DNA from 2 places in the Micromonospora sp. A200 genome. Region 1 is predicted to be linked to the other one. Evidence: predicted binding sites of a transcription regulator. Region 1 holds the regulator's gene; the other holds the start of a gene.
The links. Region 1 encodes HrcA, which represses chaperone genes, less so after heat shock. Its sites were predicted from a motif close to GGTTNGCACNCTCNNNNNGAGNGTGCNAACC; they were not measured.

Region 1 (10,986 bases):
CGTGAGGCGCGGCGCGATGGTGAAGCGGGTCGCCCTCAACGGCGCGGGCCTGCTGGTGGCGCTCTTCGCCGCCTTCCCCGTCTACTGGATGGTCGCCACGTCGCTGAAGCCCAACCGGGAGATCTTCTCGTCGACGCCCCGGCCGGTGCCGGCCGAACCGACCCTGGAGCACTACCGGGAGATCCTCACCGGCAACCTGATCCCGGGCGTGACGTTCGCCGACTTCTTCCTCAACAGCGCTCTGGTGGCGGTGAGCACGGTGCTGCTCAGCGGCCTGGTCGCGCTGCTCGCGGCCACCGCGGTGGCCCGGTTCCGCTTCACGCTCCGGACCAGCTTCCTGATCATGCTGCTGGTGGTGCAGATGATCCCGCTGGAGGCGCTGGTCATCCCGCTGTTCCTGATGATCCAGCGGCTCGGTCTCTACAACACCCTGCCCAGCCTGATCCTGACCTACCTCGGCTTCTCGCTGCCGTTCGCGGTCTGGATGCTGCGCGGCTTCGTGGCCGCGGTGCCCAAGGAGCTGGAGGAGGCCGCGGCGATCGACGGGGCCAGCCGAGCCCAGATCTTCCGCCGGATCCTCTTCCCGCTGGTGGCGCCGGGCCTGGTCGCGACCAGCATCTTCTCCTTCATCACCGCCTGGAACGAGCTGATCTTCGCGTTGACCTTCGTCAACGACCAGGACAAGTACACCCTGCCGGTGGCGATGACCTTCTTCTTCGGCCGGGACGACACCGCGTGGGGGTCCGTGATGGCCGCCTCGACGCTGTTCACCCTGCCGGTGATCGTCTTCTTCCTGCTGGTGCAGCGCCGGATGGTCTCCGGGCTGGTCGCCGGCGCCGTCAAGGGCTGAGCTGCGCGCCCGTCGAGGGCCGGCCGGCGCCGCCAAGGGCTGAGCCGACGGTGGATCGGCGGGTGCCCCGGACCCGGCGTCCACGGCTAGGCTCTGCGCCATGACGGGCAGGCTGGCGGCGGTGAACCTCGGCGTGGTGACCGAGGCGGAGTGGGCGGGCGACGCGAGCGGCCGCACCGGCATCGACAAGCGACCGGTCGACGGTCCGGTGCTGCTGCGCGCCGACGGGGTCGCCGGCGACTTCATCGGCGAGCGGGCCCACCACGGCGGCCCCGACCAGGCGGTCTACGCGTACGCGGGGGAGGACGCCGAGTGGTGGTCGGCGGAGCTGGGGCGCACCGTCCCGCCCGGCGGGTTCGGCGAGAACCTGACCACCTCGGCGGTGGACGTGACCGGGGCGGTCATCGGCGAGCTGTGGGCGATCGGCTCGGCGGTGCTCCAGGTGACCAAGCCGCGTACCCCCTGCACCACCTTCGCCGGGTTCTGGGGCGTACCCGACCTGATCAAGCGGTTCACGGTGCGGGCGGCGCCCGGGGCGTACCTGCGGGTGCTGCGCGAGGGCGAGGTCGGCGCGGGCGACCCGGTCGAGGTGGTGGACCGGCCCGCGCACGGGGTCACCGTCGGCGAGGTGTTCCGGGCGATGAACCTCGAACCGGAGCTGTTGCCCCGGCTGCTGGACGCCGCCGAGCTGCCGGAGCCGGTCCTGGAGAAGGTCCGTCGCCGGGTGGCCGGCACCCGCCCCTGAGCTGGGGCCTCGGGCCTCGGGCCGGGCGACACCGGTAGACCGGCGTCCGCGTCGGGGCCGCGAGGTGCCGGCGACCGGGGTCAGCCCTCGGCGAAGACCTCCGCCAGCACCTGGCCGTCGGCCGGGCGGCCGTCGGAGACCTTGGCCCAGGTGCCGTTCTCGGCGGTCCACTCCAGGCCGGCGAAGCGGACCCGCTTCACCCCGTGGTCGGGCGCGTGCGACACCAGCCAGTGGGCGTACCGCCAGCCGTCGCGACGGTCGGTGGCGGGCACGGTGAGCCCGGTCAGCGCGGCCACCGTGCCGGTGCCCGGCAGCCCCCAGTCCAGGGTGAGGCCGCGGGTCAGCGCCGCCGCGGCCGCCTCGCCCCGCATGACCGGCGTCCGGCTCACCGTGCAGGCCACCGCGCCGGTCGCCTCGCCGAGCAGGGCGCGGGTCAGCACCTCGGACTCGTCCGCCCACTTCTGGTACGCCGTCGGGAAGGCCGATCGCTGGACCGCCTGGGCCGCGTCGGTGACCCGCATCTCCTCCCAGCCGCGCACCTTCTTCAGCGCGGCGTAGAAGCGGTTGGCCGCGTACCGCTGGTCGCGGATCTGCTGCGGGGTGCCCCAGCCCTGGCTCGGCCGCTGCTGGAACAGGCCGATCGAGTCCCGGTCGCCGCCGGAGAGGTTGCGCAGGCCCGACTCCTGGTACGCGGTGGCCAGCGCGACCACCACCGCCCGCTCGGGCATCTGCCGTTGGATACCGATCGCCGCGATCGTCGCCGCGTTCGCCATCTGGTCGGCGTCGAGCAGCACCGTGCCGTCGGCCTGGACGGTGCAGCTGCGGCTGGCAACGGGGAGCCGGAGCTGGCCGCCGAGCTGACGGACGACGACCCAGACCCCGAGGAGAGCGACGACCGCGAAGACGACACCGACTGCGACAATTGCCCGACTTCGCACCCGCACCTCCTGTTTCACGGTCATCCCCAGCGTACGTGCCCGAAAAGGCGAGCCGGGTCGGCCGACCGGTTCACGTTTTCGGGAGCAAAGGAGAGAAAGGCCCCGAACCGGTGCTACCGCGCCCCGTCTGCCGGACCACCGTCCAGAGCGGCCACCCATCGAGCCAATCTTTTCTCGCGGAAGGCGAGCACGCCCTCGCGGCCCTCCTCGGAGAGGAAGTAGCCGGTGGAGAGGGCGGACAGCTCGGCGATCTCGCCGGGCAGGTCGGTGGGGGCCGGGCGGCGAAGCAGGCCCTTCGCCCCGGCCAGCGCCTTCGGCGCGCCGCGCACCAGCGAGGCGCAGTAGCGCTCCACCGCCGCGTCCAGCCCGTCCGCCGGCACCGCCGCGGTCACCAGGCCGATCTCGGCGGCCCGCCGGCCGTCGAAGGTGTCCCCGGTCAGGTAGAGCTCGGCCGCCGCGCGTGGGTGCAGCCGGGGCAGCACCGTGGCGGAGATGACCGCCGGGATCACCCCGATCCGCACCTCGGTGAAGGCGAACGTCGCCTCCTCGGCGCAGACCGCCAGGTCGGCCGCCGCGATCAGGCCCAGCCCGCCGGCCCGCGCCGGCCCGGCCACCTTCGCCAGCACCGGCTTCGGGCACTCCCAGACCGCCGCCAGCACGTCGCCGAGCATCCCGGCCGGCACGCTCCCGCTGGCGTACGCGGCGGCCGTCTCCTTCAGGTCCGCGCCGGAGCAGAAGACCGGCCCGGTGTGGTCCAGCACGATCACCCGTACCGCGTCGTCGGCGACCGCCGCGGCGATCCCGGCCAGCAGCTCGGTCATCAGGGGCGTGGAGAGCGCGTTGCGGTTGTGCGGGCTGTCCAGGGTGAGGGTGGTCACCCCACGGGCCGTGGCGACCCGCACGAGGCGGTCGGGAGAGGTCATGCCGGGCACACTAGTGGCCATGCCCGGCGTCCTTCCAGAAGGCGAGACCGTCCCCGTCGACGGGTCGCTGCCCGCCACCGCCCTGAGCGCGGTCGGCGCGCGCGGCTTCGGCGTGTACGTCCACGTGCCGTTCTGTGCCAGCCGCTGCGGCTACTGCGACTTCAACACCTACACGGCGGCCGAGCTCGGCGGCGGCGCCGACCGGGAGTCGTACGCCGACACCGTGCTGGCCGAGCTGGCGCTGGCCGCCCGGGTCCTCGGCGACACCCCGCCGCCCCGGGTGGACACCGTCTTCGTCGGCGGTGGCACGCCGACCCTGCTCCCCGCCGACGACCTGGCCCGGATTCTGGACGGCATCGACCGCACCTGGGGGCTGGCCGCCGACGCCGAGGTGACCACCGAGGCCAACCCCGAGTCGGTCACGCCGGAGTCGCTGCGCACCCTGCGCGCGGCCGGCTACACCCGGATCTCCCTGGGCATGCAGTCCGCCGCGCCCGGGGTGCTGGCGATCCTCGACCGCCGGCACAGCGCCGGCCGGGCGGTCGCCGCCGCGCTGGAGGCCCGCGACGCCGGGTTCGACCACGTCAACCTGGACCTGATCTACGGCACGCCGGGGGAGAGCGCGGCGGATTTCGCCGCCTCCCTCGACCAGGTCGTCGCCGCCGGGGTGGACCACGTCAGCGCGTACGCCCTGATCGTGGAGGACGGCACCCGGCTCGCCGCCCGGATGCGGCGCGGCGAGCTGCCGTACCCGTCGGACGACGTGGCGGCGGACCGGTACCTGGCCGCGGAGGCCGCCCTCGGCGCGGCCGGCTTCTCCTGGTACGAGGTCTCCAACTGGGCCCGCTCCGAGGCGGCCCGGTGCCGGCACAACCTGCTCTACTGGACCGGCGCGGACTGGTGGGGCCTCGGCCCGGGGGCGCACAGCCACGTCGGTGGGGTGCGCTGGTGGAACGTCAAGCACCCCACCGCGTACGCGAAGCGCCTGGCCGCCGGGGAGTCGCCCGGCCTGGCCCGGGAGGTGCTGACCGCCGGCGAGGCGCACATGGAGGACGTCATGCTCCGGCTGCGGCTCGCCTCCGGCCTGCCGCTGGACGCCCTCGACCCGGCGGGTCGGGTGGGTGCCGAGCGGGCGCTGGCCGACGGCCTGCTGGACCCGGCGGGGCACGCGGCGGGGCGGGCGGTGCTCACCCTGCGCGGGCGGCTGCTGGCCGACGCCGTGGTCCGCGACCTGCTGCCCTGATCCCGCGCGGCCCGGCCGGCCCGGGTGGGGCCGGCCGGGACCGAGTCACTTCTTGAAGGCGTAGCTCGCCGGGTAGCGGTAGACCACACCCTCGGTGGCCTTCACCCCGCCGATGATGCCGAAGATGATCGGCACCAGGGCGGTCAGGATCGGGATGAAGAAGAGCACCCCGCAGGTGACGATGGCCAGGACGAAGCCGATGACGTTGGCGATCGCCCAGGTGATCTGGAAGTTCAGCGAGGCCGTGGCGTGCGCCCGCACCGTCGGGGACTGCTGGCCCTTGGCGGAGAGCGCGATCAGCGGCGCCACCCAGCCGAGCAGGCTGCCGCCCACGATCACGCCGACCGGGCCGCCGAAGTGCGCGACCAGCGACCAGGTCTTGTCGTCGTCGGTGGCGTAGCCGCCGCCCGGGGCGCCGTAGCCGCCGCCGGGAGCGCCGTACCCGCCCGCGGTCGGATAGCCGACGCCCGGCGCGGAGTAACCACCCGGCGGTGGGTAGCCACCCGGCGGTGGGTAGCCGCCCGACGGCGGTTGGTCACCGGTGGGTGGCGGATAGCCACCGGGCGGGGGATAGCCGCCCGCCCCGGGTGCCCCGGACAGTGGTGCGGTGGGCGGCTCGTACGACGAGCCGGACGGGGCGGTCGGGTCCGGGCGGTCGCCGGGGTCCCCCGCTCCGGGAGGGCGAGGTGGTTCAGTCATGGACGTCACGGTAGGGGTTGCCGGCAAGCCCTCACCAGAGCGACACCGCCCCGGATGTCCGGATGATCGGCCCTGGCGCGCTGTCCGGGTGGCGGGGCGCACCCGTGGTCCGTCGCTGATCATCGCGTCAGCGGGGACGCCGACGTAGACTGGCACTCGCTACAGTCGAGTGCCAGTGCGCTCGCCCGGGGCGCCTCAGCCGCTCCGGGCCGACGTGCGTCAGGAGGTGGGGAGATTGGGTCTCGACGACCGCAAGCTCGCCGTGCTGCGCGCGATCGTCGAGGACTACGTCGCCACGCAGGAGCCGGTCGGCAGCAAGGCCCTGGTCGAGCGGCACCAGCTCGGCGTCTCGCCGGCCACGGTGCGCAACGACATGGCCGTGCTGGAGGAGGAGGGCTACATCCGGCAGCCGCACACCAGTGCCGGCCGGGTGCCCACCGACCGTGGCTACCGCCTCTTCGTCGACCGGCTGTCCCGGGTCAAGCCGCTGAGCCCGGCCGAGCGCCGGGCGATCGAGCGCTTCCTGGTCGGCGCCGTCGACCTGGACGACGTGGTGCACCGCACCGTGCGGCTGCTGGCCCAGCTGACCCGGCAGGTCGCCGTGGTGCAGTACCCGTCGCTGGCCCGCTCCTCGGTGCGCCACCTGGAGCTGGTGCCGATCTCCACCACCCGGCTGATGCTGGTCATGATCGCCGACACCGGCCGGGTCGAGCAGCGGCTGGTGGAGCTGCCCGCGCCGATCCCCGCCGACCACGTCACCGACCTGCGTCGGCTGGTCAACGAGAAGCTGGTCGGCAGCCGGCTGTCGGAGACCCCGCCGCTGGTCCAGGCGCTGGTCGACGAGTCCGCGCCGCACCTGCGCGGGGCGATGACCACGCTCTCCACCGTGCTGCTGGAGACCCTGGTCGAACGGCACGAGGAGCGCATCGCGCTCGCCGGCACCGCGAACCTCACCCGGGGCGGCCTGCTCGACTTCCAGGGCTCGCTGCGGCCCATCCTGGAGGCGCTGGAGGAGGAGGTGGTGATGCTCAAGCTGATCGGCGAGGCCGAGTCGACCACCACCCGGGTGCTGATCGGCGACGAGAACGAGATCGACAACCTGCGGGCCGCCTCCGTGGTCAGCACCGGCTACGGGCCGGGGGCGACCGCGCTCGGCGGGCTGGGCGTGTTGGGCCCCACCCGGATGGACTACCCCGGCACCATCGCCACGGTGAGGGCCGTGGCACGCTACGTGGGCGAACTGCTGGCCCAGAACTGATCCAGGGCAGGGGCCGGCACCGGCTCCGGCCGACGACCGGCGCAACGCGAGACGAACATGAGGACACCGAACGCAGTGGCCAGGGACTACTACGGCATTCTCGGCGTGAGCCGGGAAGCCTCCGACGACGAGATCAAGCGCGCCTACCGCAAGCTGGCGCGGCAGTTCCACCCGGACGTCAATCCGGACCCGGAGGCCCAGGAGAAGTTCAAGGACATCAACGCCGCGTACGAGGTCCTCTCGGACGACCGGAAACGGCAGATCGTCGACCTGGGTGGCGACCCGCTCGCCCCGGGTGGCGGCGGCGCGGGGCCGGGCGGCCCCGGCGGCGCGGGCCCGTTCGTCGGCTTCCAGGACATCATGGACGCGTTCTTCGGCGGCGCCGCGGGCGGCGCCCGGGGGCCGCGACCGCGTACCCGGCCGGGCGCCGACGCGATCCTGCGGCTGGAGCTGGACCTGCACGAGACCGCGTTCGGCGTCGAGGCGCCGATCACGGTCGACACCGCGGTGCTCTGCACCACCTGCGCCGGCGCCGGCACCGCCGCCGGCACCCACCTGGCCACCTGCGAGGCGTGCGGCGGCCGGGGCGAGGTGCAGTCGGTGCAGCGCACCTTCCTCGGCCAGGTGGTCTCCGCCCGCCCCTGCACCGTCTGTCAGGGGTACGGCACCACCATCCCGCACCCCTGCCCGACCTGCGCCGGCGACGGCCGGGTGCGCACCCGCCGCTCGCTGACCGTCAAGATCCCCGCCGGGGTCGAGGACGGCATGCGGATCCGGCTCGCCCAGCAGGGCGAGGTGGGCCCGGGTGGCGGCACCGCCGGCGACCTCTACGTGGAGATCCACGAGCGGCCGCACGACGTGTACTCCCGCAAGGGCGACGACCTGCACTGCCGGGTCACCGTGCCGATGACCGCCGCCGCGCTCGGCACCCGGCTGACCATCAAGACGCTGGACAGCGAGGAGACGGTCGACGTCAAGGCCGGCACCCAGCCGGGCAGCACGCTGCGGCTGCGGGCCCGGGGCGTGCCGCACCTGCGCGGCACCGGCCGGGGCGACCTCTACGTCCACCTCGACGTGCGGACCCCCACGAAGCTCGACGCCGACCAGGAGAAGATGCTGCGCGACTTCGCCAAGACCCGGGGCGAGGAGGTCGCCGAGCTGACCAAGCAGGGCGGCTTCTTCTCCCGGATGCGCGACGCCTTCAACGGGCACGCCTGAGGTGTCCGCGCCGCTGTTCCTGGTCGAGGCGCTGCCCACCGGCGACACGCTGACCCTGGACGGTCCGGAGGGCCACCACGCGGCCACCGTGCAGCGGCTGCGCGTCGGCGAGGAGCTGCTGCTGGCCGACGGCCGGGGCGGCACGGCCGCCGCCCTGGTCACCGCCGTCGGCCGGGGCACCCTCGACGTGCGGGTCACCTCCCGGGGGTACGCCGACGCGCCGGTCCCCCGGATCGTCGTGGTGCAGGGCATCGCCAAGGGGGACCGGGGCGAGCTGGCCGTGCAGGCGATGACCGAGGTCGGGGTGGACGAGATCGTGCCCTGGGCGGCGTCCCGCTCGGTGACCCAGTGGCGCGGCGACCGGGGCGTACGGGCCCGGGACAAGTGGGTGGCGACCGCCCGGGAAGCGGCCAAGCAGGCCCGCCGGCCCTGGCTGCCGGTGGTGGCCGGCGCCCCGGACGAGTCCACCGGGACCGTGGTGCGGCGGATCGCCGGCGCCGGTGCCGCGTTCGTGCTGCACGAGGAGGCCGAGGATCGGCTGACCACCGCCGAGCTGCCCGGCACCGGCGAGATCGTGCTGGTGGTCGGCCCGGAGGGCGGCATCGCCCCGGTCGAGCTGACCGCCTTCGCCGACGCCGGCGCCCGCCCGGTGCGGCTCGGTCCGTCGGTGCTGCGCACCTCCACGGCCGGGGTGGCCGCACTGAGCGTGCTGGCCACCCGCCTCGGCCGCTGGTAGGTCGTCCTTCAGCAGGGCTGCTCACGCCCCGCCGGCCGCCGGGACGCCGCGAGTGCGTTGACTACGAAGGGTAGTGGCCGCCTCCTCGATGACCACAGCCGAGCGATATGCCTGTGCGGCATATTTATGCCGCACAGGCATATCGCTCACACGAACATCCCCTGGCGGCGACCCTGCCGGGATGCCCCGATGCCCCGATGCCCCGATGCCGGGACGCCGGGAGACACCGTTCGTCGACGGCGCCGTCCCCGGTCCGGGCGGTCCTCGGGAGGGTCTGGGCGGGCGACCTGTCGGCGGCCGGCGTCAGGTACGCAGGTAGGAGGCGCCGTTGAGGTCGACGATGGTGCCGGAGGCCCACTGCGCCTCGGGGCTGGCCAGCCAGTGCACGGCGGCGGCGATCTCCTCGGGGCGGGCCACCCGGCCGAACGGGCTCTGCGCCCGGATCGCGTCGCCCTGCTCGCCGGTCAGGTGCTCCGTGGTCATGTCGGTCGCCACGAAGCCCGGGGCGACCGTGGCGACCGCGATGCCGTACGGGGCGAGCGCGACGGCGAGGGACTGCCCGAGCGCGTTCAGGCCGGCCTTGCTGGCGCCGTACGCGGGCTGGTCCGGCTCGCCCCGGAACGCGCCCCGCGACGACACGTTCACCACCCGGCCACCGCGCTCCCGCATGTGCTGGGCGGCGCACCAGGTGACGTTGCCCGCCCCGGTCAGGTTGGTCTCCAGCACCCGCCGCCACTGCCGCTGCCACTGCTCGTACGAGGCGCCGAAGACCGGGTGCGGGGCGTCCCGCTCGCCGTACACGCCGGCGTTGTTGACCAGCACGTCGAGCCCCCCGAGCCGGGCGGCGGCGTCGTCCACCATGGCCCGTACCGCCGCCGGGTCGGTGAGGTCCGCGCGGACCACCACGTGACCGTCGCCGGGCAGTTCGGCGCGGAGCGCCTCGGCCAGCTCGGCCGAGTCCCGATGGTGGATCGCCACCCGGTCCCCGGCCGCCGCGAACGCCCTCGCCACCGCGCGGCCGATGCCGCGCGACGCCCCCGTCACCAGTACCGCTCGTGAAGTCACGCGGCACATCATGCCCGAGGCGCGCGGCACGCCTTACCATGCCCCGATGGGATCCGACTGCCTGTTCTGCCGCATCGCCGCCGGGGAGATCCCGGCCACCATCGTCCGGGAAACCGACACCACCCTCGCCTTCCGCGACCTCGATCCGAAGGCGCCGGTGCACGTGCTGGTCATTCCGAAGGAGCACTACGCCGACGTCGCCACGCTGGGGCAGGGCGACCCGAAGCTCGCCGGCGACCTGCTCGCCACGGCGGCCGCGGTGGCGGAGGACGAGGGGCTGCTCGGTGACGGCTTCCGGCTGATGTTCAACACCGGCGCGTACGGCGGCCAGGAGCTCTTCCACGTCCACGCGCACCTGCTCGGCGGCGCGCCGCTCGGCCCGATGCTGGCCCGGAACGTCGCGTGACGGCTGGGCCCGACCGGCTGGCCCGGATGGTGCGCCGGGTGCAGGCGCAGGCCCGGGTGCCCGCTCTGGCGGCGGCCCTGCACCGCGCCGACCGGCCGCTGTGGACCTGCGAGGTCGGCGGCACCGGCACCGACGCCGACCTCGGCCCGGGCACCCGGTTCCGGATCGGCTCGGTGACCAAGACCTTCACCTCGGTGCTGGTGATGCAGTGCCGCGACGACGGCCTGCTCGACCTGGACGACCCGATCGGCCGTCACCTGCCGCTGCCGGCGCACGGCGAGCTGACCGTACGCCGACTGCTGTCGCACACCGCCGGCCTGCAACGCGAGCCGTACGGCGACGTCTGGGACACGCTGCGCGCCCCCGGCGCGGACGAGCTGGTCGCCGAGCTGGCCCGGGCCGAGCGGGTGCTGCCGACCGGTCGCCGCTACCACTACTCCAACCTGGGCATGGCGCTGCTCGGCCGGCTGGTCGGCGAGCTGCGCGGCGACTGCTGGGCCGAGGTGCTCACCGAGCGGGTGCTGACCCCGCTGGGCCTGGCCGCCACCTCGGTCACGCCGGGGCCGGCGGCGGCCACCGGGTTCCTGGTCGACGCCTACTCCGACGAGGCGCACCCGGAGCCGCCGACCGACTTCGGCGCGATCGCCCCGGCCGCCCAGCTCTGGAGCACCGCGACCGACATGGCCCGGTGGGCGGCCTTCCTGGCCGACCCGGTGGCGCTGGACCCGGCCGGTGCGGTGCTCGCCCCGGCCTCGCTGGACGAGATGCGCTGGCCGCTGACCACCACCGACGAGACGCTCTGGGCGGCCGGTTTCGGGCTCGGCCTGATCCTGGTGCCGTACCCGGACCGGGTGGTGCACGTGGGGCACGACGGCGCGATGCCGGGCTTCCTCGCCGCGGTCTAC
Region 2 (10,986 bases), on a different contig from region 1:
GAAGTGGTTCAACGCCGAGAAGGGCTACGGCTTCATCGCCGTCGACGGCGGCCAGGACGTCTTCGTCCACTTCTCCGCCATCGAGATGGACGGCTACAAGGCGCTGGACGACGGGCAGCGGGTGGAGTTCGACATCGCCCAGGGCCAGAAGGGCCCGCAGGCCGAGCGGGTGCGCGTCATCCCCTGAGTCGCGTCCGGTTCCGCTCGTCGGCCGGCCCCCCACGGGGCAGCGGCGCGGGCGGGCACCAGGGAAGATCGTGGGCCGATCCAGCCGTCGCTGAGGAGTGCTCATGTCCGACCAGTCCCCGTCGGGTCCGCCCGGACCCGATCCCGTGGACCCGCCCGCGCCGGGCGGCCCGGTCGGGCCCGCCGGCCCGTACCAGGGCTGGGTCTTCCCGCCCACCGGCGGCTACCCGCCCGGCGCCGACCCGTACGCCGGCTTCCCGCCGGGCTACCCGCCGTACGCCGGCCACCTGCCGTACGGCTGGCCGGCCGCCGGCGGCTGGGACCCGGCCGACCCGCTGGTGAACCCGCCGCACGCCGGCGTCGACGGCTGGTTCACCCGGTGCGCCGGCGCGCTGCGTCGGGGCTGGCGCACGCTGCTGCCGATCATGCTGCTCACCCAGGCGCTCCCCGCCGCAGTGGTCTCGATCATCTCCCTCGGGCTGGAGCCGTCCTCGCAGGTGCCGGCCGACGGCTCGCTGCCCCCGGGCTACCTGGGTGACTTCCTCACCTTCGGCGGCGCGACGCTGGTCGCCGTCCTGCTGCTGTACCTGGTGCAGAGCGTGGGTTGGGCGGCCGGCACCTGGGTGGTCACCCGGCAGGCGGCCGGTGAGCCGGCCGACCTCGGCGGCGCGCTGCGCTACGGCCTGCGCCGGGCGCCCGGGCTGTACGGCTGGACCCTGCTGGTCGGCCTGCTCGTCACGGTCGGTCTCAGCTGCTGCGTGCTACCCGGCGTCTACCTCGCCTTCGCGCTCGCCCTGGCCGGCCCGGTCTACCTCTTCGAGCGGCAGAACCCGATCGGCCGCTCGTTCCGCTTCTTCCACGACCGGCTCGGCATGGTGCTGGGCCGGGTCGGGCTGGTGGCGGTGGTGGTCGTCCTCGGCGGCGTGCTGGGCGTGGTGCTGGAGGCCGTCGGCACGGCGCCGCTGGGCACCGACCCGTTCGCGGCGCCGGGCACCGCGGTGGGCGCCGTCGTGGTGGTCACGCTGGCCGCGGTGCTGGTCGTCCCGGTCTACCTGGTCCAGCTGGTCGGGCTGGTCGTGGCGTACGCCGAGCAGCGGGCCCACGAGGGGCCGGTGAACGCCGCGCAACTGGCGGCGGAACTCGGCTGACCGGCCCGAGTGCGCTTGCACTCGGCAGGGGAGAGTGCTAAACAAGTCATTGGCACTCGCATACCGTGAGTGCCAGTGGTCGGGACGGTGGGGCCAAGGTTCCAGCGGCGTTGGAGACGCCGATGGGGCACACGGCCGGTCGTCGCGGGCTATCCGGCCCGGCCGAAGGACGTCGTCGTCGCCAGGTGGCGACGTCCCAAGGTGCGTACACCAGGCGGCCCATCCGGGGCACAAACACTCGGGTGGCCCGTGAGTGTCCAGGAGGACAACGCCGTATGGCCAAGATGATCGCGTTCGACGAAGAGGCGCGCCGCGGCCTCGAGCGGGGCATGAACCAGCTCGCCGACGCCGTGAAGGTGACGCTCGGCCCCAAGGGCCGCAACGTCGTGCTCGAGAAGAAGTGGGGTGCCCCCACCATCACCAACGATGGTGTGAGCATCGCCAAGGAGATCGAGCTCGAGGACCCGTACGAGAAGATCGGCGCCGAGCTGGTCAAGGAGGTCGCCAAGAAGACCGACGACGTCGCCGGTGACGGCACGACGACGGCGACCGTCCTGGCCCAGGCCCTGGTTCGCGAGGGCCTGCGCAACGTGGCCGCCGGCGCCAACCCGATCGCCCTGAAGCGGGGCATCGAGGCCGCCGTGGCCAGCGTCTCGGAGGAGCTGCTCAAGCTCGCCAAGGACGTCGAGACCAAGGAGCAGATCGCCTCCACCGCCTCCATCTCCGCCGGTGACAACACCGTCGGCGAGATCATCGCCGAGGCGATGGACAAGGTCGGCAAGGAAGGCGTCATCACCGTCGAGGAGAGCAACACCTTCGGCCTGGAGCTCGAGCTCACCGAGGGCATGCGCTTCGACAAGGGGTACATCTCCGCGTACTTCATGACCGACCCGGAGCGTATGGAGGCCGTCTTCGACGACCCCTACCTCCTGATCGTCAACAGCAAGATCTCGTCGGTCAAGGACCTGCTCCCGATCCTGGAGAAGGTCATGCAGTCGGGCAAGCCGCTGCTGATCATCTCCGAGGACATCGAGGGCGAGGCCCTGGCCACCCTGGTCGTCAACAAGGTCCGGGGCACCTTCAAGTCGGTCGCCGTCAAGGCGCCGGGCTTCGGTGACCGCCGCAAGGCCATGCTGGCCGACATCGCCATCCTCACCGGTGGCCAGGTCATCAGCGAGGAGGTCGGCCTCAAGCTGGACGCCGTCGGCCTCGACATGCTGGGCCGCGCCCGCAAGGTCGTGGTGACCAAGGACGAGACCACCATCGTCGACGGTGCCGGCGACGCCGAGCAGATCCAGGGCCGGGTCAACCAGATCCGGGCCGAGATCGACCGGAGCGACTCCGACTACGACCGCGAGAAGCTGCAGGAGCGCCTGGCCAAGCTGGCCGGCGGTGTTGCGGTGATCAAGGTCGGCGCGGCCACCGAGGTCGAGCTCAAGGAGCGCAAGCACCGCATCGAGGACGCTGTCCGCAACGCGAAGGCCGCCGTCGAGGAGGGCATCGTCCCGGGTGGTGGCGTCGCGCTGGTGCAGGCCGGCAAGACCGCCTTCGACAAGCTGGACCTGACCGGCGACGAGGCGACCGGCGCGCAGATCGTCAAGATCGCGCTGGACGCCCCGCTGCGGCAGATCGCCGTCAACGCCGGCCTCGAGGGTGGCGTGGTCGTCGAGCACGTCCGCAACCTCGAGCCGGGCCACGGCCTCAACGCCGCCAACGGCGAGTACGTCGACCTGCTGGCCGCGGGCATCATCGACCCGGCCAAGGTGACCCGCTCGGCGCTGCAGAACGCCGCGTCGATCGCGGCGCTCTTCCTCACCACCGAGGCCGTCGTGGCGGACAAGCCGGAGAAGACCCCGGCCGCCCCGGCTGGTCCGGGTGGCGGGGACATGGACTTCTGAGTCCAGCTCCACCAACGCCGAAAGGGGCGGGCCGCGCGAGCGGTCCGCCCCTTTCCGTCTCCTCAGGGCAGGCTGCGCTGGTTACGCCGCTTCTGCGCCCGGTCGTACGGCGGGCGGATGGCGACCGGCTCGTCCACCACGGTCACCAGCTCCTCGGCCTCCGGCTCGTCGACGCCGGTCATCTCGGCGAGCTGCTCCGCGTCGCCGTAGTCCCGCCGGTCGAACGGCACCGCGATGGGCGGGTCGCCGACCGGAGCCCAGGTGCGGGGCACCGGATCGTCGGTCTGTTCGTCGTCCGTGGTCATGGGTCGCCTCCTCTACCGAAACGGTAGGGGGCGGCCATCGCACATGCGGGCGAATGGCATTATCAGGGTCTATATCCCATTCGCCCGTTTATCGATATCTCGCGGTCTTTCCCGGGGCGCGCGCCGCGCCCGTCCGGCCGGCAGGGCCGTCAGAGCGTGCGGCGGTACAGGAAGAAGACCCGCTCGATCCGGGCGCCCGCGCTGCCGGAGTAGAACGGCACCGGGCCCACCCAGCCGATCTGCGCCGCGCTGATCCCGGCCTCGTGCTGGTCGCGCAGGCAGCGGCGCAGCAGCACCCCGCCGATGCCCGAGCCCGCCGCCGCCGGCGCGGTGCCCATCGGCCCGAACCAGCTCGGCCGCGACGAGCCCCAGGCCGCGAAGCCGAGGATCTCGCCGTCCCGCTCCGCGAGGTGGCAGCCTGCGTCGGCGCGGCCGACCGAGCCGGCCAGCTCGCCGTCCCAGGCGCCGCCGAAGGTGGAGCGGGCGAACGCGGCCAGCGCCGGCAGGTCCGCCGGCTCCGCCCGGCGTACCGACACGCCCTGGCCGGCCAGCCTCGCCTCCGCCGGCTCCGTCGTGCGCAGCGCCGGCGACCCGTCGTACGACAGGTCGGCGGTCATGTTCCAGGCCGTACGGTCCTGCCGGTAGCCGAGCGCCAGCGCCAGGCAGACCGCCGGGGTGTACCGCACGTCGATGCCCGGCCAGGCGTAGTACGGCGGGTTCCCGGCCAGCAGCAGCTCGGCCGCGCCGAGGCCGGCGAGCCGCCGTTCCGCCTCGGCCACCAGCGCCCGGCCGACCCCCCGGCGCCGCCACTGCGGCGCGACGGCCAGCAGGTCCACGTGCCCGAGGCGCTCCTCCGCCGCCGAGACCGATCCGATCAGCACCCCGACCAGTTCGTCCCCCGCGTACGCCCCGACCGCCAGCACCGTCCGGTCGGCCGCGGCCCGGGGCCAGAGGGCGGTGACCACGGACTCCGCCTCGGCGGCGTCCTCGGGCAGGTCGAGCGCGCGTCCACAGAGCGCGACGACGGCGGGGACCCGGTCGGCGGGCAGGTCGGCGAGGGTGAACTCCATGGTGGCCGACCCTAGATCAACCACCACGGGTGGGCGCAAGACCCGATCAGCCGGCCCGGGCCGCCCGCACCGCCGCGTACGCGTCGACGAGGCCCGCACCGGTGATGTTCGCGTCCCCGCCGCAGGCGTCCTGCGGTGCGCGGGAGCGGTAGCTCGGCTGCGCGGGCCTCGCCGTCTCCCGCAGGATCCGGCGGGTGCGCTCCAGGTCGCCGACGAGCGCCGGGTTCGCCGACCACATCAGCGCCACCACGCCCGCCACCTGCGGCGTCGCCATCGAGGTGCCGTCCAGGGTGGCGTAGCCGCCGCCCGGCATCGCGGAGAGCACGCCCGCGCCCGGGGCGAGCACGTCCGGCTTGGCCGCGCCGCCCGGGGCCGGTCCGCGACTGGAGAAGAGGGTCACCCGGCGGTTCCGGTCCACCGCGCCGACGGTCAACACGTCCGGGTACGGCGCGGGCGGGTCGGCGATCGAGCCGCAGTACGGGCCGGTGTTGCCGGCCGCCGCGACCACCAGGATGCCGGCGGCGGCCAGCGCGTCGGCGGCGGGCCGGAGCGCCCGCGGGTCGCACCCCTCGATCGGTGGGCAGCCCCAGGAGTTGGTCAGCACGTCCGGCGCGCGCGCCGGACGGCCGTCGGTGAACGGGTCCCCGCCGGACGGGAAGGGGGCCAGCATGAACTGGAGGCAGTCCAGGTAGTGCGCGGGGCTGCCGAGGTTGCGGTCGAGGTTGACGCAGCCCACCCAGCGCGCGCCCGGGGCGACCCCGATGCCGTCCCGACCCACCGCGCTGCCCACCGTGTGGGTGCCGTGCCCGCCCGCGTCGTTCGGGGAGCGGGTGCGGTCCCACGGGTCGTACCAGGAGTCGTCGCCGCCCCGGAAGCCGTCGGCCAGCGCCGGGTGGCGGCCGTCCACCCCCGAGTCGGAGCTGCCGACCACCACGCCGGAACCGGTCACCCCCAGCTCCGACCAGACCCGGTCGGCGCCGAGCAGCCGGATGTTCCAGGCCGGGCCGGCCGGCGCCGGCGCGTTGCCGGAGGTGGTCGGGGCGGGGGCGGGCAACGGCCGTACCCGCTGGCTGAGCAGCACGCGGGAGACCTCGGGACGGCCCGACAGCCAGGCCCGCACCGCCGGACCGCCGTCGATCTCGATCGCGTTGACCAGGTAGTACGGCCTCGGGCTCAGGCGCAGCCGGGACAGCTTCCGGCGCAGGTCGCCCTGGGTCCGCTCGGCGGTGGCGACCAGCCGGCGGTACACCTCGGCGGCGCGCGCGTCCCGACCGGCCCGGCCCGGCGTACCGGCCGGGATGCCGGTCAGGTCGGCCTGCTCGCGCAGCACCACCAGCAGCCGCTCGCCGTGCAGCCCGGGCTGCCCGGGGACCACGTCGACCACCCCGACCGCGGCCAGCAGCACGCCGGCGGCCAGCACGGCCACCCGCCGGCTGGGCGTGACCGCCCGGGGCCGGGCCAGCAGGACGCCGTACCCGACGGCGAGCAGGACCGCGACGCCGAGCCCGGCGACCGCGGCGGCGGCCACCCAGAACGGCACGTCGCGGGTGGTGGCCAGGAGGACCGAGACCTCCTCCGGGTCGGCCAGGGCGAGCGGGCCGAACAGCGCCAGGCCGACCAGCCAGCGGACCGGTGCTACGGCCCGGGTGCCGGCCTGGCGGGTGGCCGCGTACAGGGCGGCCAGGGTGAAGGCGACCGGCGGCACGGCGAGCAGGGCGGGCAGTTGGGCCCCGGACTGGCCGGTGCCGGCGGCCAACAGCAGCAGGGTGACCCCGCCGACCAGCCCGCCGAGGAACACCAGCCGGGCGGGCCCGGGTGGCTCGCCGCCCCCGAGCCGGCACCAGAACCGCCCGTCGAGCAGCACCCCGGCCAGCGCGCCGAGCGCCGCCGCGGCCAGTGCGGCGAGCACGGTCTCCAGCAGGCCGCCCAGCGCGCCGAGCCAGGCCCAGGGGAGCAGCAGGGCCAGCCCGGCGGCCACCGCGAGCAGGGTGACTGGATCGGGCCAGCGGCCGCCTGTCCCGCCGGTGGCGCTCGCCCGCCGCCCGGTGTGGGATGCGCCGTCCGGTGCGTCGGGAGTGGCCGCAGGCCCGGGCTCGCCGTCCGGTGCATCGGGGGTGGTCGCCGGCTCCGGCTCGCCCCCTGGTGCAGCGGGGGTGGCCGGCCCGGGCTCGCCCCCCGATCCGTCGGGCAGGGCGCGGCGTCGGGCCGGCAGCCGGGCGGCGACCAGGGCCAGCCCGGCGGCGGTGGCGGCCAGCGCCGCCAGGTAGAGCTCGTGGTGTACCGGCGGGAGGGCACGCAGCGCCCCGAGCGCGCCGAGCGCCAGCGCTCCGGCCAGCCAGGCCCGGCCGGTGCCCCGCAGCGCCGGGGACCGGGGGAGCAGCGCCAGCAGCAGGGCCGGCAGGCCGACCAGCAGGACGCCGGCCAGGGAGACCACCGGCCAGAGCCACGGCCACCGGTCCAGCCCGCTGGCGAGCCGTACCTGGTCGACGGACCAGCCGGCGACCTGGAGCAGCACGGTGGTCGCCACCGTCCAGCCGCCCGCCAGCACGGCCGCCACCACCGCCCAGGGGTTGGCGGACCGGGTGGTCCCGTCGCTTCCGGTGGGAGGTGGCTCGGGCCGCATCCGGAAACAGTACGACGCCCGACCCGCCCCCGGACGTCCGTGCCGTCCCGGCGTGCCCGGATCGCGCGAACCCCGTCGCGCGGTGGGTGATCAATGCCTCTCCCTGCCCCTGGCGGGGGACAGGACCTGCTGCCCGGGCCCCGGGCGGTTACGGTGGACCCGTGCGCGACCCCAACGTGACCCGATCCGCCGCCGGCCAGCTCTCCCCGGAGCGCCGCGCCGCGGACCTGCGCCGCCTCCGGTCCGAACGGTTCGACGTGCTGGTCATCGGTGGTGGGGTGACCGGGGCGGGCGCCGCGCTGGACGCCGCCTCCCGGGGGCTCAAGGTGGCCCTGGTGGAGGCCCGCGACTACGCCGCCGGCACCTCCAGCCGGTCCAGCAAATTGATCCACGGCGGCCTGCGCTACCTGGAGCAGTTGGAGTTCCACCTGGTCCACGAGGCGCTCACCGAGCGCGGCCTGCTCGCCACCCGGCTCGCTCCGCACCTGGTCCGGCCGGTGCCGTTCCTGGTGCCGCTGCCCGCCGGCCGTGGCCTGCGGGACCTGCCGGCCCGGGCGTTCCGCCGCTCCTACTACGGTGCCGGCGTGGCCGCGTACGACGCCTTCGCCGGGGTCTTCGGCGGTGGGCGGGGGATGCCGCTGCACCGGCACCTGACCCGCGAGGGCGCCCGCCGGATCTTCCCCAGCCTGCGGGCCGACTCGCTGGCCGGCGCCATCCGCTACTACGACGGCCAGGTCGACGACGCCCGGCTGGTGGTGACCCTGGCCCGCACCGCGGCCAGCCTGGGCGCGACCGTGGTGAGCAGCGCCCGCGCGGTCGGGCTGATCCGGCAGGCCCGCGAGGTGACCGGGGTCCGGGTCCGCGACCTGGAGGCACCCGCCGGTTCGCCGGACGCCGAGTTCGAGGTACGCGCGCGCACCGTCATCGGGGCCACCGGCGTGTGGAGCGACGACATGTCGCGGATGCTCAACGACGTCGGACTGCGCCCCGGCATCCGGGTGCGGGCCTCCAAGGGCGTGCACCTGGTCGTCCCCCGCTCGGCGATCACCGGCGAGACCGGGCTGATCCTGCGCACGGCCACCAGCGTGCTCTTCGTCATCCCGTGGGGCGGGCACTGGATCATCGGCACCACGGACACCGACTGGCGGCTGGACCGGTCCCACCCGTCCGCCTCCGCCCGCGACATCCAGTACCTGCTCGATCAGGTCAACACGGTGCTCGACCGGCCGCTGTCCACGGCGGACATCGAGGGCGTCTACGCCGGGCTGCGCCCGCTGCTCGCCGGTGAGGCGGACTCCACCTCCAAGCTCTCCCGCGAGCACGCCGTCTTCGAGCCGATGCTGGGGCTGCTCCTGGTCGCCGGCGGCAAGTACACGACGTACCGGGTGATGGCCTCCGACGTGGTGGACCGGGCGGTCCGCCGGCTCGGCGGCGGTCGCCCCTCGCGCACCGCCGACCTGCCGCTGCTCGGCGCCGACGGCTACCAGGCCATGTGGCGGGACCGGGCCGACCTGGCCCGCCGGCACGGGGTGCCGGTCGGCGTCGTCGAGCACCTGCTGGAGCGGTACGGCACGCTGACCCGGGAGCTGCTGGCCCTGGTGGACGCCGACCCGCTGCTCGCCTCGCCGCTGGCCGGCGCGCCGGAGTACCTGGCCGCCGAGGTGACGTACGCGGCCCGCGCCGAGGGGGCGCTGCACCTGGAGGACGTGCTGACCCGGCGTACCCGGATCTCCTTCGAGACCACCCATCGCGGCCTGGAATCGGCCGGGCACACCGCGGAGCTGATGGGCGCGGTGCTCGGCTGGGACGCGGCCACCCGCGAGCGCGAGATCACCCACTACCAGGCCCGGGTCGAGGCGGAGCGGGAGTCCCAGCTGATGCCGGACGACGCCACCGCCGACGCGGCCCGGCTCGGCGCGCCGGACGTGCGGGGCTTCGCCGCCGACCGGGGCGTCGACGGGGACAGCGCCGGGCTGCCCACCTCGTCCCGTTGACCGACCGTTACACCCATCGATGCCCATCCGGTCGGCGGGTACCGGTCGCTACCTACGGTGGGGTAAGTTCCGGCGCGTGGTTCCCAACCAGTGGTCACGCATGCTCATGGTCTGCGCCGGTGCCGTCCTGACGATCGCCCTCACCGCCTGCTCGGTGTTCGACCGGGGCACGGACTCCACACCGGACAAGGCCGCGGCGGCGACGGCCTCCCCCGGCGCCGGAGCGGCCAACCGGGTCAGCCTGGTACAGAAGCTCGGTCAGGACGGTCCGCTCCGGTCGCTCAACGTCGAGCCGGACGGCCACTGGGAGTGCGACGACTGCGCCGGCGACGGGGTGACCTCGACGGGCAGCCTCGACCCCGAGCAGGTGAAGCGGCTGCACGACCTGCTCGCCGACCCGCGCCTGCGTCAGGAGACCGACGAGGCCCGCCGCTACCGGGTCAGCTGCATCGACGCGCTGACCTCCAGCCTGCTCACCTCGGCCGGCCTGATCACCTCGCAGGACTGCCCCGGCGAGGATCGGCCGCCGGTGGCCAACGAGATCCTGCTGCTGCTCACTCAGGCCACCCCCGCCGAGCCCACCGCCTGACCCGCCCCCGGGCAGCGGCGGGCCCCGCGCCTCAGAGCACCTTGCCCGGGTTGAGCAGCCCGGCCGGGTCGAGCGCCGCCTTGATCGCCTGGTGTACCCGCACCCCGACCGGACCGATCTCCCGGGCCAGCCAGTCCCGCTTGAGCAGCCCGACGCCGTGCTCGCCGGTGCAGGTGCCGCCGAGGTCCAGGCCCAGCCGCATGATCTCGTCGAAGGCGCGCCGGCCGCGCTCCAGGCTGGCCGGGTCCGCCCGGTCCACCACGATGTTCGGGTGCATGTTGCCGTCCCCGGCGTGCCCGACGACGCCGATCGGCACGTCGCAATCCTCGGCGATCCGCGCCACCCCGTCCAGCAACGCCGCGAGCGAGCCGCGCGGCACCGCCACGTCGTCGATCACCAGACCGCCGTTGCCGCCGGGGAAGGCGTCCGCGGCGAACTTCTCCATCGCCGGGTGCGCCAGCCGGCGGGCCTGGAGCAGCGCGGCCGCCTCGACCGCGTCGGTGGCCGCGTACACCTCCTCGGCGCCGGCGGCCTCGCACACCTCGGCCAGCCGGGCCAGGTCGTCCGCCGCCCGCGCGCCGGTGTCCGCGGCGGCCAGCAGCAGCGCCTGCGCGTCGGTCCGCAACCCCATCGGCCGGTACGCCTCGATCGCCGCCAGGTGGGTCCGGTCGAGCAGTTCCAGCAGGCTGGGGGTGAGCCCCCGGGCGGCGATCTGCGCCACCGCGGTGCCCGCCTCGGCGGTCGAGCCGAAGACCGCCACCATGGTCAGCGACTCCTCCGGCGCCGGGCGCAGCGAAACGGTGATCTCGGTGAGCACCCCGAGGGTGCCCTCCGAGCCGACGAAGAGCCGGGTCAGGTCGTAGCCGGCGACCCCCTTGGCGGTGCGCCGGCCGGTGCGCAGCACCTCGCCGGAGGCGAGCACCACCTCCAGGCCGAGCACGTACTCGGTGGTCACGCCGTACTTGACGCAGCACATGCCGCCGGCGTTGGTGGAGACGTTGCCGCCGATGGTGGAGGACTCCCAGGAGCCCGGGTCCGGCGGGTAGTAGAGGCCGTGCTCGGCCACCGCCGCCGCCAGCCGCGCGTTGACCACGCCGGGCTGCACCACGGCGATCCGGCTCACCGGGTCGATCTCCAGGATGGCGTCCATCGCCACCGTGCTGAGCACCACCG

Region 2: the regulator HrcA is predicted to act here: its motif matches at 1,382-1,412, upstream of groL (chaperonin GroEL).

What each region holds. Positions count from the first base shown of each region.
Region 1 is NZ_JARXXY010000010.1:183,902-194,887, reverse strand. Features, by position in the region: gene M2302_RS12715 (sugar ABC transporter permease) at 1-5, shown strand, start outside; gene M2302_RS12710 (carbohydrate ABC transporter permease) at 17-850, shown strand; gene M2302_RS12705 (MOSC domain-containing protein) at 951-1,595, shown strand; gene M2302_RS12700 (hypothetical protein) at 1,676-2,539, opposite strand; gene M2302_RS12695 (enoyl-CoA hydratase-related protein) at 2,647-3,456, opposite strand; gene hemW (radical SAM family heme chaperone HemW) at 3,476-4,699, shown strand; gene M2302_RS12685 (DUF4870 domain-containing protein) at 4,745-5,398, opposite strand; gene hrcA (heat-inducible transcriptional repressor HrcA) at 5,634-6,656, shown strand; gene dnaJ (molecular chaperone DnaJ) at 6,732-7,874, shown strand; gene M2302_RS12670 (16S rRNA (uracil(1498)-N(3))-methyltransferase) at 7,876-8,610, shown strand; gene M2302_RS12665 (SDR family oxidoreductase) at 8,914-9,675, opposite strand; gene M2302_RS12660 (histidine triad nucleotide-binding protein) at 9,722-10,081, shown strand; gene M2302_RS12655 (serine hydrolase domain-containing protein) at 10,078-10,986, shown strand, end outside.
Region 2 is NZ_JARXXY010000026.1:64,664-75,649, forward strand. Features, by position in the region: gene M2302_RS23555 (cold-shock protein) at 1-187, shown strand, start outside; gene M2302_RS23560 (hypothetical protein) at 291-1,334, shown strand; gene groL (chaperonin GroEL) at 1,610-3,232, shown strand; gene M2302_RS23570 (hypothetical protein) at 3,295-3,537, opposite strand; gene M2302_RS23575 (GNAT family N-acetyltransferase) at 3,687-4,607, opposite strand; gene M2302_RS23580 (S8 family serine peptidase) at 4,654-7,167, opposite strand; gene M2302_RS23585 (glycerol-3-phosphate dehydrogenase/oxidase) at 7,407-9,224, shown strand; gene M2302_RS23590 (hypothetical protein) at 9,301-9,813, shown strand; gene M2302_RS23595 (FAD-linked oxidase C-terminal domain-containing protein) at 9,845-10,986, opposite strand, start outside.